One region of the Pseudomonas sp. B21-054 genome, then DNA from elsewhere that is predicted to be linked to it. Evidence: predicted binding sites of a transcription regulator. Region 1 holds the regulator's gene; each other region holds the start of a gene.
What was found. Region 1 encodes sigma-54, which starts transcription at its own class of promoters, with help from an activator protein. Its sites were predicted from a motif close to ANTGGCATNNANNTTGCTNT; they were not measured.
Positions count from the first base shown of each region.

Region 2: glnA (glutamate--ammonia ligase) is a predicted target of sigma-54. The motif match lies at 1,044-1,063, and genes of this name have one in related genera.
Region 3: LOY70_RS09390 (CmpA/NrtA family ABC transporter substrate-binding protein) is a predicted target of sigma-54. The motif match lies at 1,663-1,682, and genes of this name have one in related genera.

Region 1 covers NZ_CP087204.1:1,077,774-1,081,031, reverse strand. The annotation lists gene lptA (lipopolysaccharide transport periplasmic protein LptA) at 1-132, shown strand, start outside; gene lptB (LPS export ABC transporter ATP-binding protein) at 132-857, shown strand; gene LOY70_RS04565 (RNA polymerase factor sigma-54) at 1,022-2,515, shown strand; gene hpf (ribosome hibernation-promoting factor, HPF/YfiA family) at 2,592-2,900, shown strand; gene ptsN (PTS IIA-like nitrogen regulatory protein PtsN) at 2,913-3,258, shown strand, end outside.
Region 2 covers NZ_CP087204.1:394,456-397,713, reverse strand. The annotation lists gene thiI (tRNA uracil 4-sulfurtransferase ThiI) at 1-829, opposite strand, end outside; gene glnA (glutamate--ammonia ligase) at 1,158-2,564, shown strand; gene LOY70_RS01780 (chorismate mutase) at 2,685-3,248, shown strand.
Region 3 covers NZ_CP087204.1:2,110,145-2,113,402, forward strand. The annotation lists gene LOY70_RS09385 (ANTAR domain-containing response regulator) at 1-303, opposite strand, end outside; gene LOY70_RS09390 (CmpA/NrtA family ABC transporter substrate-binding protein) at 318-1,529, opposite strand; gene LOY70_RS09395 (quinone-dependent dihydroorotate dehydrogenase) at 1,865-2,884, shown strand; gene rmf (ribosome modulation factor) at 3,221-3,258, opposite strand, start outside.

The DNA of each region.
Region 1 (3,258 bases):
ATCGTCTATGACACGAACAAAAAACTGGCCAGCGCCGGTCGTGCCACCGGCAGCAAGGTCACCGAATCGCGCCCACGCATCGACATGGTGATCCAGCCGAAAAAGAAAACCGACGAGCAGAAGGCCCCGTAATGGCAACTCTGAAAGCTCAGCATCTGGCCAAGAGCTACAAGAGCCGCCAAGTCGTGCGTGATGTCAGCCTGTCTATCGACAGCGGCCAGATCGTCGGCCTGCTCGGCCCCAACGGCGCGGGCAAGACCACCTGCTTCTACATGATCGTCGGCCTGGTCCAGGCCGATCAGGGCCGCGTGCTGATCGACGACCTGGACGTCAGCCACCAGCCGATGCACGGCCGGGCAAAGGCCGGCATCGGCTATCTGCCACAGGAAGCGTCGATCTTCCGCAAGCTGTCGGTGGCCGACAACATCATGGCCATCCTCGAGACCCGCAAGGAGCTCGACAAGGCCGGCCGCCGCCAGGAGCTGGAAAGCCTGCTGCAGGAATTCCACATCAGCCACATCCGCGACAACCTGGGCATGAGCCTGTCCGGCGGCGAACGACGCCGCGTGGAAATCGCCCGCGCCCTGGCCACCGCGCCGAAATTCATCCTGCTCGACGAACCGTTCGCCGGCGTGGACCCGATTTCGGTGGGTGACATCAAACAGATCATCCATCACCTCAAGGCCAAGGGGATCGGCGTGCTGATCACCGACCACAACGTGCGCGAGACCCTGGATATCTGCGAAACCGCCTATATCGTCAATGACGGCCAACTGATCGCCGAAGGCGATTCCGCGGCCATCCTGGCCAATGACCTGGTCAAGGAAGTGTACTTGGGCCATGAGTTCCGCCTGTAAGCGCAAAGTGTCTGGCCAATCGCCAGGGCGTCGCTAATTTTATTATGGCGACGCCCTAGGCAAACACTTCAGTTTCAGGCATATAATTTGCTTAAGTTTGGCGCTTCGGCGCCCTGTAGTGGATGGCGCATGTGCGCCGGCGAATAAGGTGTTAAGCCCCTGCCATGAAACCATCGCTAGTCTTGAGAATGGGCCAGCAGCTGACGATGACACCGCAGCTGCAACAGGCCATCCGCCTGCTCCAATTGTCGACCCTGGACCTGCAACAGGAAATCCAGGAGGCCTTGGAGTCCAATCCGATGCTCGAACGCCAGGAAGAAGGCGACGACTTCGACAACACCGATCCGCTGGCCGATAACGTCGAGCAAAAAACCAATACCGAAATTCCGGAACCCTCCTACCAGGAAGCCGCCCCGACGGTGGATAACCTTGAGGATGGCGAATGGAATGAACGCATCCCCAACGACCTGCCCGTGGACACTGCCTGGGAAGACGTCTACCAGACCAGCGCCAGCAACCTGCCCAGCAGCGATGACGACGAGTGGGACTTCACCACCCGTACCTCTGCCGGCGAGAGCCTGCAAAGCCATCTGCTGTGGCAGCTGAACCTGGCGCCGATGTCCGATACCGATCGCCTGATCGCCGTGACCCTGATCGATTGCATCAACAATCAAGGCTACCTGGACGAGACCCTCGAAGAAATCCTCGAAGCCTTCGACCCCGAGCTGGACATCGAGCTGGACGAAATCGAAGCCGTCCTCCATCGCATCCAGCAGTTCGAACCGGCCGGCATCGGTGCCCGCAACCTGGGCGAATGCCTGCTGCTGCAACTGCGCCAGTTGCCTGCCAAGACGCCATGGCTGGCCGAAGCCAAGCGATTGGTCACCGATTACATCGACCTGCTGGGCGGTCGCGACTACAGCCAACTGATGCGCCGCATGAAACTCAAGGAAGACGAGCTGCGCCAGGTGATCGAACTGGTCCAGAGCCTCAACCCGCGCCCTGGCTCGCAGATCGAGTCCACCGAACCCGAATACGTGGTCCCTGACGTGATCGTGCGCAAACACAACGATCGCTGGCTGGTGGAACTCAACCAGGAGTCGGTGCCCAAGCTGCGGGTCAATGCCCAGTACGCCGGTTTCGTCAGGCGCGCCGACACCAGCGCCGACAACACCTTCATGCGCAACCAGTTGCAGGAAGCACGCTGGTTCATCAAGAGCCTGCAAAGCCGCAACGAAACCCTGATGAAAGTCGCCACCCAGATCGTCGAGCATCAGCGCGGCTTCCTGGAGTACGGCGACGAAGCGATGAAACCGTTGGTCCTGCATGACATTGCCGAGGCGGTGGGCATGCACGAGTCGACGATATCCCGGGTAACCACCCAGAAATTCATGCATACCCCCCGGGGCATCTATGAATTGAAATACTTTTTCTCCAGCCATGTCAGCACCTCCGAAGGCGGCGAATGCTCGTCCACGGCCATCCGCGCGATCATCAAAAAACTGGTCGCTGCGGAAAATCAGAAAAAGCCGTTGAGTGACAGCAAGATCGCTGGTTTACTGGAGGCACAAGGCATTCAGGTGGCCCGCCGTACCGTCGCCAAATACCGCGAGTCCCTCGGGATCGCACCTTCGAGCGAACGCAAGCGGTTGATGTAACGGGCCACGCCACAGCGTTCCAGTGGCAGGCATTTCTGCCTGCCGCTTTATGCACTGGCAACGAAGGAGAAGCTGTATGCAAGTCAACATCAGTGGACACCAACTGGAAGTGACCGAACCCCTGCGCACCTATATCGGCGAAAAACTCGACCGATTGGAGAGGCATTTCGACAAGATCACCAACGTGCAAGTCACGATGAACGTCGAGAAGCTGCTGCAGAAGATCGAAGCCACGCTGCATATCCCCGGCGGAGAAGTGGTCGCCAACGCGGAGCATTCAGACATGTATGCCGCAATTGACCTGCTGACCGACAAGCTGGATCGCCAACTTAAAAAGCATAAGGAAAAGACCCAGAGCCTCCTCCAGGGCGCAACCGGTCGTTAACCCCCCCAATCCATGATCCGACTAGAATCCATCCTGACCCCCGGCCGTTCCATGGTGAACGCGCCGGGCGGCAGTAAAAAGAAAGCCCTCGAACAAATCGCCAACCTGATCCACCGCGAAATGCCGGATCTGGAAATGCAGGACGTCTTCGAGGCCCTGGTTGCCCGTGAAAAACTCGGTTCCACCGGTTTTGGCAACGGCATCGCCATTCCTCACTGCCGCCTCAAGGGTTGTACCGCGCCCATCAGTGCGCTGTTGCACCTTGAAGCCCCCATAGATTTCGACGCCATCGATGGCGCACCGGTCGACCTGCTGTTCGTACTGCTGGTCCCGGAAGCGGCTACCGATGCGCATCTCG
Region 2 (3,258 bases), 680 kb from region 1:
TTCGTGAAGCAGCGCGCAACATCATACGCTTCAAAATGACGCCCATATGACTGTTATCGACTTTGCCGAGAATCTCGCCCAGGACTTCCTCGAACGGCACACTCACAAATAACACGCGTTGGGAGCTGCCGTACTTCTTCCAGATGAAGTGCGCCACTTCCATCACGCCCAGTTCATGGGCACGCCCACCGAGGTTGAAGAAGCAGAAATGGCTCATCAATCCGCGACGCATGATCTGGTAGGCGGCGACTGTGGAGTCGAAGCCGCCGGACATCAGCACCAGGGTCTGCTCCAGCGAACCCAGCGGATAACCGCCGATGCTGTTGTGCTGGCTATGGATCACGAACAGCCGCTGGTCGCGAATTTCGATGCGCACTTCGACCTGCGGGTCTTTCAACGAAATACCGGCGGCACCGCACTGTTGGCGCAACTGGCTACCGACGTATTTCTCCACGTCCATCGAACTGAACGGGTGCTTGCCGGCACGCTTGCAGCGCACCGAAAAAATCTTGCCGGCCAGGGCGTCACCATAATGAAGCTTGCACTTGGCCAGGATGTCGTCGAAATCCCCCAGCGGGTATTCATCGACCTGCAGGAAATGCGCGATGCCTGGCATGCAGCTCAGGCGCTCGGTCATTTCCTTCAGGATCTTGGGTTCGCTGACGCGGGTTTCCAGCTCGAGGTTGTCCCACACGCCGTTCACCACCACGACCGGATCCAGATCTCGGAGCACGGTACGGATGTTCTTGGCCAACTGGCGGATGAAACGCATCCGTACCGGGCGGCTCTTGATGGTGATCTCGGGGAAGACTTTTACGATTAGTTTCATGAAAACAGCGCGCGAACGGCCAGCCGAAAAAGGGGGGCGCGGATTATAGCGGAAATTGCTCAAGGTTTAACCAGTTAATGTGCAGATGGTTTTGCATGCACCAAAACAGGTCGCAATCCATATTCGGCGCCACATTGCAGTGCACAATTGTCTGACAATCTTCGATTCAGGCCTTTAAAAGCGTGTATTTGGTGCAAAAAACCCATGCTGGGGCACTGGCATGCAAATTGCTCCCTTGTGAGGCAGGTTGCCATGGCAGAGTATTCGCGCCGGCATCACCCATATCTAAGGGCACTCCACTACCCGCCCGAAGCCACCCGGAGGACATATGTCGAAGTCGGTTCAACTCATCAAAGATCATGACGTCAAGTGGATTGATCTGCGCTTCACTGACACCAAAGGTACTCAACATCACGTGACCATGCCGGCCCGTGATGCGCTGGACGACGAATTCTTTGAAATCGGGAAAATGTTCGACGGCTCCTCCATCTCTGGCTGGAAAGGCATCGAAGCCTCCGACATGATCCTGATGCCGGACGACGAAACCGCCGTCCTGGACCCGTTCACCGAAGAGCCGACCCTGATCCTGGTCTGCGACATCATCGAACCTTCGACCATGCAAGGCTATGACCGCGACCCACGCGCAATCGCCCACCGCGCCGAGGAATACCTGAAGTCCACCGGTATCGGCGACACCGCTTTCTTCGGTCCTGAGCCTGAGTTCTTCATCTTCGACTCGGTCAAGTTCAAGTCCGACATCTCCGGTTCGATGTTCAAGATCTTCTCCGAACAAGGTTCGTGGATGTCCGACCAGGACGTGGAAGGCGGCAACAAAGGCCACCGTCCAGGCGTCAAAGGCGGGTATTTCCCGGTTCCTCCGTTTGACCACGACCACGAAATCCGTACTTCCATGTGCAACGCACTGGAAGAGATGGGCCAGACCGTCGAAGTTCACCACCACGAAGTGGCGACTGCCGGCCAGAACGAAATCGGCGTGAAATTCAACACGCTGGTCAAGAAGGCTGACGAAGTCCAGACCCTGAAGTACTGCGTACACAACGTTGCCGATGCGTACGGTCGTACCGCGACCTTCATGCCGAAGCCTCTGTACGGCGACAACGGTTCGGGCATGCACGTTCACATGTCGATCTCCAAAGACGGCAAGAACACCTTCGCAGGCGAAGGCTATGCCGGCCTGTCGGACACCGCCCTGTACTTCATCGGCGGCATCATCAAGCACGGTAAGGCCCTGAACGGCTTCACCAACCCGTCGACCAACTCCTACAAGCGTCTGGTACCAGGCTTCGAAGCACCGGTCATGCTGGCCTACTCGGCTCGCAACCGTTCCGCCTCGATCCGTATTCCTTACGTGAACAGCCCGAAAGCCCGCCGTATCGAAGCACGCTTCCCGGATCCGGCTGCCAACCCGTACCTGGCCTTCGCTGCACTGATGATGGCCGGCCTGGACGGTATCCAGAACAAGATCCACCCTGGCGATGCCGCTGACAAAAACCTGTATGACCTGCCGCCTGAAGAGGCCAAGGAAATCCCACAGGTTTGCGGCAGCCTGAAAGAAGCCCTGGAAGAGCTGGACAAGGGCCGCGCATTCCTGACCAAAGGCGGCGTATTCAGCGATGACTTCATCGACGCTTACATCGCCCTGAAAAGCGAAGAAGAAATCAAGGTTCGCACCTTCGTACACCCACTGGAATATGAGCTGTACTACAGCTGCTGATCCGGTCGCGCCGCCACGCACGGCGTGAAATAAAGAAAGGCCTCCCTCGGGAGGCCTTTTTTATGGGCGCAGGTTACGTGCATGATGCCCCGTAGCCCCCCATAGAAGACGAGACTGCCCATGACTTTGCGCTTCAAGCTCTGCCTTGCCCTGTCTGCCGCGCTGCTGGCCTCCACCGCCGGAGCCGCCTCGACTCACGCCCCAGAGGCCCTGACCCCGTTGCTTAACGCCATTGGCGAACGCCTGGCCATCGCCGATCAAGTGGCACTGAGTAAATGGGACAGTGGCAAACCCGTAGAGGACCGTCAGCGCGAGCGCGAAGTCATTGCCGCCGCCGTCGCCCAGGCACCGGCCTACAAACTGAGTAACGAAACCGTGGAAGCGTTTTTTGCCGCCCAGATAGAAGCCAACAAGATGGTGCAGTACATCAACTTGTCCGACTGGGCCCTGGACGGCAAGGCCCCGGACCTCCCGCGCCCGGACCTGGTGGGACAGATTCGTCCGCAGCTTGACCGATTGCAAAAGCGCCTGCTGCAGCAACTGGCCGACTTCGCCCCCTACCGCACCGATCCGCAGTGCCCGCAATGGCTGGCTCGTGCCACCCACCACAACAAGCAGCACCCGGTACACCGGCTCGCCCTGATCCGCGCGACCGCAGAGTTGTGTATCTCCCCAAAAGCTTAAGTCAGGCCCC
Region 3 (3,258 bases), 1.0 Mb from region 1:
GACGATGTAGGCGCTGACGCCTGACTTGATCGCCTGGCGCATGACATCCGGGTCGTGCTCGTCGGTAAACATGACGATCGGTCGTGGCTGGTCGCGACTGACCAGCACCACTTGCTCCATGACATCACGTCCGGGTGACTCGGTATCGATCAGGATCACGTCCGGACGCACCGTTTCGACGCGTGCCGGCAGGTCGATGGTCAATCCGGATTCGTCGATGACTTCGAATCCGGCTTCAATCAGGGCGGCTTTGAGGCGGCCGACTTTTTTCGCGGTGTCGTTGATCAGCAGGATACGCAGCATGGTCGAGGCTCCTGTCAGCGGCTGGCGAAAAGGGGAGCCGCATCGCTCAAGGCGTGCAGTTTGAAGCTGCGGGCATATTTGGCCGGGTCCGAACCGTCCCAGATAGTGCCGTCGATCAACTGGCTGCTGCGCATGTCCTGGCGCGGGGACACGATGCCCAGTGCGCCAGCGGCTTCGCGGTACAGCTTGAGCTGCTGGACGTCCCGGGCCACGGCCAGGTAATCCGGGTCTTCGCGCAACAGCCCCCAGCGGCGGAACTGGGTCATGAACCACATGCCGTCGGACAGGTACGGCAAGTTCACCTCGCCATTGCCGTGGAAGCGCATGGCGTGGGGATCCTGCCAACTGTTGCCCAAGCCATCGGCGTAGATCCCCAGCAACCGGGGCTCGATGCAGTCCAGTGGGGCGTCGAGGTATTCAGGCGCACTCAACAGTTGTGCGGTGCTGCGACGGTTTTCGCTGCTTTGTTCAATGAAGCGGCTGGCTTCGAGGATCGCCATCACCAGGGCCTGGGCGGTATTGGGGTACTGCTCGACGAATGCGCGGGTGCAACCCAGGACTTTTTCCGGGTGATCGGGCCAGATGGTCTGGGTGGTCGCCAGGGTGAAGCCCAGGTTCTGCTTCACCGCGCTGGCGCACCAGGGCTCGCCGACGCAAAACCCGTCAATACGCCCGGCTTGCAGGTGCGCGATCATTTGTGGCGGTGGCACCACCACGCTGTCGACATCCGACAACGGATGGATGCCCTGGGCGGCGAGCCAGTAATAGAGCCACATGGCATGGGTGCCGGTGGGGAAGGTCTGGGCGAAGGTCAGTTTCGGGCGAGTTTGGTGCACGTGCTGTTCCAGTGCCTCAGGACTGGTCACGCCTTGGGCCTGCAGGCCATGGGACAGGTTGATGCTCTGGCCGTTCTGGTTCAGGCCCATCAGCACGGCCATGTCGGTCGGCGCGACACCGCCGATGCCCAGGTGCACGGCGTAGATCAGGCCGTAAAGGCTGTGGGCGGCATCGATTTCACCGCTGACCAGCTTGTCCCGCAGGTTGGCCCAGGACGTCTGGCGCTTGAGGTTCAGGGTCAGGCCGTAGGGTTGGGCGAAGCCCTGGGTGGCGGCTACCACCAGTGGGGCGCAGTCACTCAAGGCCATGAAACCGAGGTTGACCGCGCTCTTTTCCGGGGCATCGCTGCCATTGACCCAGGCCAGGGGGTTGGCTGGAACTTCATTCATCGCGCTTCACCTTCCACATAAAAAAGCGCCGTATCCGGACGGTTGCCAGGGCAAGCCGGATAACGACGCCGTTGTCCTTTAAAACAGTGTGGCACTCATTCCGCCATTGGCATGGGCGCCGATGAACGAAAAGGGTGCAAGGCATATGCCAGCGCGTGCCCCATCACCTTTGCATCAAGATTAGAGACGCCGGGTCTTTCATCCTGTCGGCTCTTCCAAGGCTACGCAGCAAACGAGACCGGTGAGCAGGACAAATCATGCGCGCTCGTTCCCACCCACTCCTCCGCCCCGGCTATAATCCCCGCCTCATTTCGTCGAACGAGTCACACCCGCCCATGTACACCCTGGCCCGTCAGCTGTTGTTTAAACTTTCCCCGGAAACCTCTCACGATCTGTCCCTGGACCTGATCGGTGCGGGTGGGCGTCTAGGGCTTAACAGCTTGCTGTGCAAGGCCCCGGCGAACCTGCCGGTAACAGTCATGGGCCTGGAGTTCCCCAACCCGGTCGGGTTGGCTGCAGGCCTGGACAAGAATGGCGCGGCCATCGACGGGTTCGCCCAGCTGGGATTCGGTTTTGTGGAGATCGGTACCGTCACCCCGCGCCCGCAGCCGGGTAATCCCAAGCCACGGCTTTTCCGCCTGCCCCAAGCCGAGGCGATCATCAACCGCATGGGCTTCAACAACCTGGGGGTCGATCACTTGTTGGCCCGGGTGGCCGCCGCCAAGTACAAGGGCGTGCTGGGCATCAACATCGGCAAGAATTTCGACACCCCGGTGGAGCGCGCCGTCGACGATTACCTGATCTGCCTGGATAAGGTCTACGCCCACGCCAGCTACGTGACCGTCAACGTCAGCTCGCCGAACACCCCGGGGTTGCGTAGCCTGCAATTCGGCGACTCCCTCAAGCAACTGCTGGCCGACCTGGCCCGGCGGCGCGCCGAGCTGGCGGTGGTGCACGGCCGGCATGTGCCGCTGGCGATCAAGATTGCCCCGGACATGACCGACGAAGAAACCACCCAGGTCGCCCAGGCCCTGATCGAGACGGGCATGGACGCGGTGATCGCTACCAACACGACGTTGGGGCGCGAAGGTGTCGAGGGGCTGGAGCACGGTGATGAGGCGGGTGGGTTGTCTGGCGCGCCGGTGCGCGACAAGAGCACCCACACCGTGAAGGTGCTGGCCGCCGAACTGGCGGGACGCTTGCCGATCATCGCGGCGGGCGGGATTACCGAAGGCAAGCATGCCGCCGAGAAAATCACCGCCGGGGCGAGCCTGGTGCAGATTTATTCGGGCTTTATCTATAAAGGGCCGGCGCTGATCCGTGAGTCGGTGGATGCGATCGCGGCGTTGCGTTGATTGATCTTTGGAAACCCATGGTGGCGAGGGGATTTATCTGTGGCGAGGGGATTTATCCCCGTTGGGCTGCGCAGCAGCCCCCGAAAGAACCTACCCGATCAACCTGACACACCGAGGCGGTAGTTATAGGGGCTGCTGCGCCGCCCAGCGGGGGTAAATCCCCTCGCCACAACTGTGTTCACAGCTCCGGTAGGAGTGGTGTTTATCAGAATCCAGGCATTAAAAAGGGCTCCTCGAAGGAGCCCCCTGGGCCGTAGCCCGCCGTCCGGATGGGACGTGCGTGGTTAAATCGATATGGGTGTCAAATTGTCGAGTTCTTGAGTATTAAGCCCTGTGTCAGCCGACGGCGTGAAGTTCGTTGAGTCTATGGATAC